One region of the Lysinibacillus sp. NPDC056959 genome, then DNA from elsewhere that is predicted to be linked to it. Evidence: riboswitches for the same ligand, from Rfam matches in the RefSeq annotation. Region 1 holds a riboswitch; the other holds the start of a gene.
The links. Region 1 has a riboswitch for FMN ahead of ribE (riboflavin synthase). Riboswitches for the same ligand answer to the same signal wherever they lie in the genome.

Region 1 (3,435 bases):
ATACGTTTTTAACAAAAATCATCCACAACTTTTGGTGATAACCTTTTTTATATAGTCATTGTGTTTTCTTCCATTATTTGTTGACGATATGTTGCCAATGCTTCAATTGAAATCATTTTTAGATGATGTTGTGCTGCATATTTAACGAGATCATTAAAGCGTAGCATTTTGCCATTGTCGCCCATAATCTCACATATAACTCCTGCTGGAACGCTATTACAAAGCTTTGCCAAATCTATTGTAGCTTCCGTATGTCCCCTACGCTCTAATACACCATTTTCCTTTGCTATTAGTGGGAATACATGGCCTGGTTTACGAAAATCCGCAACTTTAGCTTGTGGTTCGAGCATTTTCTGTATAGTCATTGCCCGTTCAAAGGCGCTAATTCCAGTAGTTGTGTCAGCATGATCAATACTAACGGTAAATGCTGTTTGATGATTATCTGTATTCACACTAACCATAGGGTTTAATGCTAATTTTTGTGCAAGCTGCTGGGAAATTGGCGTACATATAAGGCCTCTTCCATAGGTAGCCATAAAGTTAATCGTTTCAGGTGTCATAAATTCCGCAAGTGCTAGTAAGTCCCCTTCATTTTCCCGATCCTCGTCATCTACTACAATAATTATCTTTCCTTGCTTTAAATCCTCAATTGCTTCTTCAATCGAATGTAGCAATTTCGCCACCTCCTTGTTGGTTAAAATCCGTTTTGTGCTAAGAAGTCTTTTGTGATGGCCGGCGGTTCCTGACCATACTTAAGTTGATGTAAAATGTATTTTCCTACTAAATCGGTTTCGACATTGACGAGATCACCAATTTTCTTCATACCTAAAATTGTTTCCTTGTACGTATGGGGTATCAATGATACTGTGACACCGTTTTTCTCAACTTGAAAGATTGTTAAGCTCGTTCCGTCAATTGTGATGGAGCCCTTTGGAATACAGAAACTCGTTAACTCCTTTGATAGCTCTATATCAATATAAACTGCATTTGCTAACGGCCGCTTTCGTACTACTTTCCCTACTCCGTCTACATGCCCAGATACAAAATGACCACCGAATCGCCCATTCGCTGACATAGCGCGCTCTAAATTTACTGGATCTCCTATTGCTAGCTGCTGTAAATTTGTTGCCTTTACCGTTTCAGGCATTACATCCATCGTAAGCTCCTGATCATTAAAAGATATGACTGTTAAACAAACACCATTGACCGCAATACTATCCCCAAGCTTTACATCCTCTACCATTTTCTTTGAAATAACAGTGATTTCCATACTTTTTCTATCGCTTTGCAAGGTTTTTACGGTACCAATATCCTCAATAATTCCTGTAAACATTTTTTCACCCACTTCCATTCATTGGTCTAAGCTTAATTATCCATTTTTGGAGCCCTATGTACCTCCTCCCTCAATCAAAAATTTCTGTTCAAATAAAAAACCCCTTTGATTAAAGGGGTTTGGGAGTTCATATAAATAAGACGTCAACAAATAAACCTTAAGGATACAAAATTTTTCCTTAGGCTACCATCTCATCGTTCTTCTCCCATCCAGACTATAACTGTCGGTTTTGGATTTGCACCAAATCAGCTTGCGCTCACGGACTTTGAATTACTTCATCACCGCCGATTGGGAATTTCACCCTACCCCGAAGAACTACTGCTATTCAATTTGTTAGCTAAATAATAAATCAATTTCGCCTTGGCGTAATTGCATCAGGATTTTGAATTGTACCAGCACAATTCATTCCTTTCAAAGTCCGTGATATCCACCGGAGGCTTTATCTTTATTTAGTGGGTGTCCAAACATCTACTAAATAAAGATAAAAAAACTTCCCAACTTAAACGATGGGAAGTAGTTTACATAAAAGCATAATCAAATAAACCTTATAAACTCAAGCGAATTTAAAAAGGTCTTACTTTTACCCTTCTCCCATCCAGACTATAACTGTCGGTTTTGGATTTGCACCAAATCAGCTTGCGCTCACGGACTTTGAATTGCTTCATCACCGCCGATTGGGAATTTCACCCTACCCTGAAGGATATTTTTATTTAGCTATTTCTTACGATACCACTACTTAATTAATTTATCCAGATAAATCTCAAAATCAATTGTAAGTTTCTGTCATGATGCCCCATTCACATGTAGGACTAGACTACATCACGTCCTGACCTTTGTGGCCATCCTGTTGTTGCTGACGTTACGTTAGCACTTCACTTTCGCACAATAAACATCCATTGCCTTAAGCAGCTCATCGGATGCCTCTAGGAAGCTTTGCTCTGTGCGAAAGCGTAGCGACAGCAAATGTTTTATCTGTGCGAAAGCGTAGCGACAGCAACAACAACAACAACAAAGCGCCCGAATCAACCACAAATTATGGTGATGATCCAAAAATAATTATTAGTGAAAAAATTGCTCATCTAGAGTTATTTGTACTCCGTTGTTTCATATCCTGTATAATCATGTCATTTTTTTAAGTATAGGCAGTAACATTTTTAAAAATTAAACGTCTTTACAACTAGATTATAAAGGAGTTAGTTTACATGAAATATATTATCTTTGATTTTGATGGAACATTGGCAGATTCTACGGCAGTGTTAGCATCAGCTTGGAATACAATTGCGCAAAAATATAAATTTAAAGGAATAGAGTTAAAGGAAATTGAATCGTTGAAAAAATTATCTATAGCGGAACGAAGTAAATTATTCGACTTTCCTATGTATAAATTGCCGATGATTTTACCTCAATTTTATCGCTTATATCGCCAGTCATTAAATGATGTTCATCTTTATAACGGTATGAAGGAAGTCCTAATGGAAATTGATAAAAGAGGCTATAAAATACTTATCATTTCCTCCAATTCACAGGAGAATATTTTAGAATTTCTAAAAATGAACGGCATTCATTGTGTGTCGGATGTTCTTTGTTCAAACCGAATTTTTGGAAAGGATAAAGTGATCAAGAAATTTTTAAAGGACACAAGCATTACACCATCAGAAGTTTTATACATTGGTGATGAACAAAGAGATATCGCAGCCTGCAAAAAAGCGGGAGTGCCTATTATTTGGGTTGGTTGGGGATATGACTCTTTTGAAGTTGTGCAACAAGAAGAACCCGATTACAAAGTTGCTACACCACAAGAAATTTTGACTATTATTTAGACAATGAGGATAATAGCGATTAATTTGCTATTATCCTATTCAATTATGCTGAGGCATAATTGCTTGAAGTTATTAGGCCTTTACTTCGCTTATATGCATTAATTTTTCTGCTGTGCTATTAATTCCTTTATATGCATCGGTTAATTCATGCATACTCACAGAAAATTGCTGGGTAAACATTGCGATTTGATTCGCAAATTCATTGACTTGATCAATAGATTGTTTAATGCTTTCTAATTGGTTTGTAATGCTTTCGGCACTATCCGTACTACTTTGCGACAT
Region 2 (3,435 bases), on a different contig from region 1:
TAACAGTACTTACAGGCTCTATGTTCATGAATAATCATGATACAAAAATGGATCAGGCCAATGCTCCTGAAACTTCTCAATATTCAACAATGCAGGAAGATCGTGCAGCAAAAAGCTCTATGCATGATAATATTATGGAGTCTAACATAGTAGCAGAACATTCGCGGATCATGTCTCTGAGATCATCTGTATATGAAGATGATTTAACAGATGCAGTAGCATTCCATATTGGTTTGGCAAATCGTGATAAGGAAAGCGTACCGATGACGTATATTATTCCAAATGAACGAGTGGCTACTGATTTTGGGAAGAAAAAACCTACAACATTACAAATGTATGAAAAGTATGCGCCAAAAATTGATGAGGAAGCAAATGGTTTTACTAATTATCATCCATATAAAGGAGAATTGAAGGAGAAGGGCGATCAACTTGTTCATGTATTGCCGGAGCAAAATGATTATGATGTTGCTGCTAAAGATTCTGGAGAATATGTAGGGACTATACAGGATACATTCTCAGACTCAGAGTATAAAGATATCGAATTTGGAAAACTTAATGATACAGAATCCGAGCTTTCCAATGAAGAAGAGGCCAGTAATTCTATGGCATTAACGAGCTCAAATCATTTTAATTATTATTTATATAAAGATGAAAATGGAGTTGAATATTTATCACCCGATTCTCGTAAAACTTTTTCCACTGTAACAGAAGCTCTTGTTGATATGCGAGCTAAAAATGATAATGCATACGTTCCAGTCATACCGGAAAATATAACATACACTGTAAAAGAGGTAGCAGAAGGCGTTATTGTTACATTCGACGAGCCGCTTGATTTAACGACAATGGACGTGATTCGTGCAACCCAATTAATTGAAGCAATGATGCTAACTGCTGCAAGCTTTGATCAACAAGTACGCCTAGACAATGTTGTACAGGAGAGTTGGGAAGGATTTGATTTGAAAAATTTCTTACCAAAGCCTGTAGGAGCCAATAAACGATATATGCCATAAATGGTGAAACAACAAATAAATGAACGCAACTTTATAAGTGAATTTCTTGGAGCATTCTCGCCGCTATACGGGCGTGAATGCTCTTGTTAGTTTAGGGGGAGATCAAAGGATGGTAAAAGCCCGATTGGTGAAGAATAACAATCAACGGGGATGATAGTAAACCCTTAACTTTTAAAGATGGGACTATTGCGGGTATTTGTAAAACATACAAGTTTAATCGGATTTTTTTAAGCAAAGCTATTTACTTTTCCTTCGTAATTCATTATAGTAAGGCTATGAAATAAAAAAATATTGATTCATCTTCGGGGCAGGGTGGAAATCCCGACCGGCGGTAATAGAGTTGTAAATCGCTAATGTCTTTCATTAGCTCGAATAATTTACTAAAAACTCTTCAGCCCGCGACCTGTGCAAATATTTTTTTGCATGGCTGACTTGGTGTAATTCCAAGGCCGACAGTTAAAGTCTGGATGGGAGAAGATGGAGGTGCGATCGTCATTCATTGTTATGAATTTAGCTATGTACGAGCGTTTTTTTCGTTGTGGCTTTACGCAGCGTATGCTCAACAATAGTTAATTAATGGCGTTTCTTTAATCATGCCTATTCTCCCTTATGCTTATTTTGCATAAGGGTTTTTTCATAATAAGAATTGATGTGGTCGTAACCTTTCTTCTTGCGAGATTGAATCAGCAAAGAGGAGAGAGTTTACTATGAAGAAAAATGTTAAACTTCAGTCGTTTATTACGATTGGCATGCTGAGCAGTATTTCGTTTTTGTTAATGCTTTTTAATTTCCCTATTCCGCCATTTCCAGCGTTTTTGGAAGTAGACTTCAGTGATATGCCGGCATTGCTTGCAGCGATCACAATGGGACCTGTAGCTGGTATTTTAGTAGAATTCTTTAAAAATGTGTTGGACTGGATTTTCTCAGGTACGCCAACAGGAGTACCAGTAGGTCATATCGCGAACTTTGTAACAGGTGTTTTATTTATTTTACCAGTTAGCTTTGTCTTTAATCGCGTCAAGACAGTTAAAGGTCTTGTCGGAGGTTTAGCTGCAGGTACAATCATAATGGCAGTAGGAATGAGCATTCTTAACTATGCAGTATTTTTACCTATGTACACTTACTTTTTAGGTATGGAGCCTGTCGTAGGTGATTCACTATATAAAATGATCGTAGCTGGTATTTTGCCATTTAACATTATTAAGGGTATTTTAATAACGTTCATCATGGCATTACTATTTACAACAATGCGCAAATGGATTCATCAACAGCGCTCTATGTATATAACAAAATAATATGGATGAGACCTCGAGCTGTTAAGTGCTCGAGGTTTTTTATATTGGATAGATAGAATGATGGATATGCTGGATATTATTGTGCAAAAGTAACAAATAGAAATAATCTAGTCTAGATTACTATTTTCATGTAAAATAAGGAAGAGTTTAGAATGTTAGAGGAGTTTGAAGAGATGAGTGAAAAAAAGAGTCAGTGGTCTAGTAAACTAGGCTTTATTTTAGCATCAGCGGGAGCTGCAATCGGGCTAGGGGCAATATGGAAGTTGCCGTATGTTACTGGACAAAGTGGTGGGGGAGCATTTTTCCTTATTTTTGTTCTATTTACATTGTTGATTGGTTTACCGATGTTATTATCAGAGTATATTTTAGGTCGTGGTACACAGTCTGAGGCTGTGACTGCATATAAAAAAATTACACCGACGAAAACAGGCTGGGCTTGGGTTGGTCGTATGGGTGTACTCGGTTGTTTTTTATTATTAACTTTTTACAGTGTTGTGGGAGGTTGGATTTTTATATATAGTGGCCTAGGTGTGAGTGGGGCAGTTATTGATCCTGCTAATGATCCAAGTAAACTATTTGGGGAAGTTGTAGGGACACCTTGGATTACGCTACTAGGTTTAGGATTGTTTACGCTAGTAAATGTACTAGTCATTTCACTTGGTGTGCAAAATGGTATAGAGAAGGCTAATAAGTGGATGATGCCTTTATTATTTATTATGTTTATTGTGCTTGTTGTGCGGGCTTTAACATTAGATGGGGCAATGGAGGGAGTTAAATTCTTCTTGTGGCCTGACTTTTCCAATATGACTGGTAAGGCTATATTAGAAGCATTAGGGCAGTCCTTCTTTGGTTTAGCGGTAGGGTTTTCTTGTCTTGTGACGTACAGCTCCTATTTAAAGAAGGATGTAAGCTTACCGAATTCTGCGGGCTCTGTTGTTCTTCTCACGGTGCTTGTATCGTTTTTTGCAGGATTAGCCATTTTCCCTGTTGTATTTGCTTTTGATTTAGAACCAGCGTCTGGTCCAGGCTTATTATTTATGGTTCTGCCAACAGCATTTAGTCAAATGCCATTTGGTGAACTATTTTTAGCGATGTTTTTATTATTATTTTTATTCGCAACGCTAACTTCT

Region 2: it holds a riboswitch for FMN, as region 1 does, so the genes downstream of both, ACFTQ7_RS13445 (ECF transporter S component) here and ribE (riboflavin synthase) in region 1, are expected to answer to the same signal.

Annotation. Positions count from the first base shown of each region.
Region 1 covers NZ_JBHURE010000004.1:191,855-195,289, reverse strand. The annotation lists gene ribB (3,4-dihydroxy-2-butanone-4-phosphate synthase) at 48-674, opposite strand; gene ribE (riboflavin synthase) at 695-1,333, opposite strand; FMN riboswitch at 1,527-1,652, opposite strand; FMN riboswitch at 1,913-2,038, opposite strand; gene ACFTQ7_RS07160 (HAD-IA family hydrolase) at 2,536-3,153, shown strand; partial or broken gene ACFTQ7_RS24875 (methyl-accepting chemotaxis protein) at 3,226-3,435, opposite strand, start outside.
Region 2 covers NZ_JBHURE010000010.1:47,028-50,462, reverse strand. The annotation lists gene ACFTQ7_RS13450 (RNA polymerase subunit sigma) at 1-1,010, shown strand, start outside; FMN riboswitch at 1,305-1,493, shown strand; gene ACFTQ7_RS13445 (ECF transporter S component) at 1,718-2,305, shown strand; gene ACFTQ7_RS13440 (sodium-dependent transporter) at 2,479-3,435, shown strand, end outside.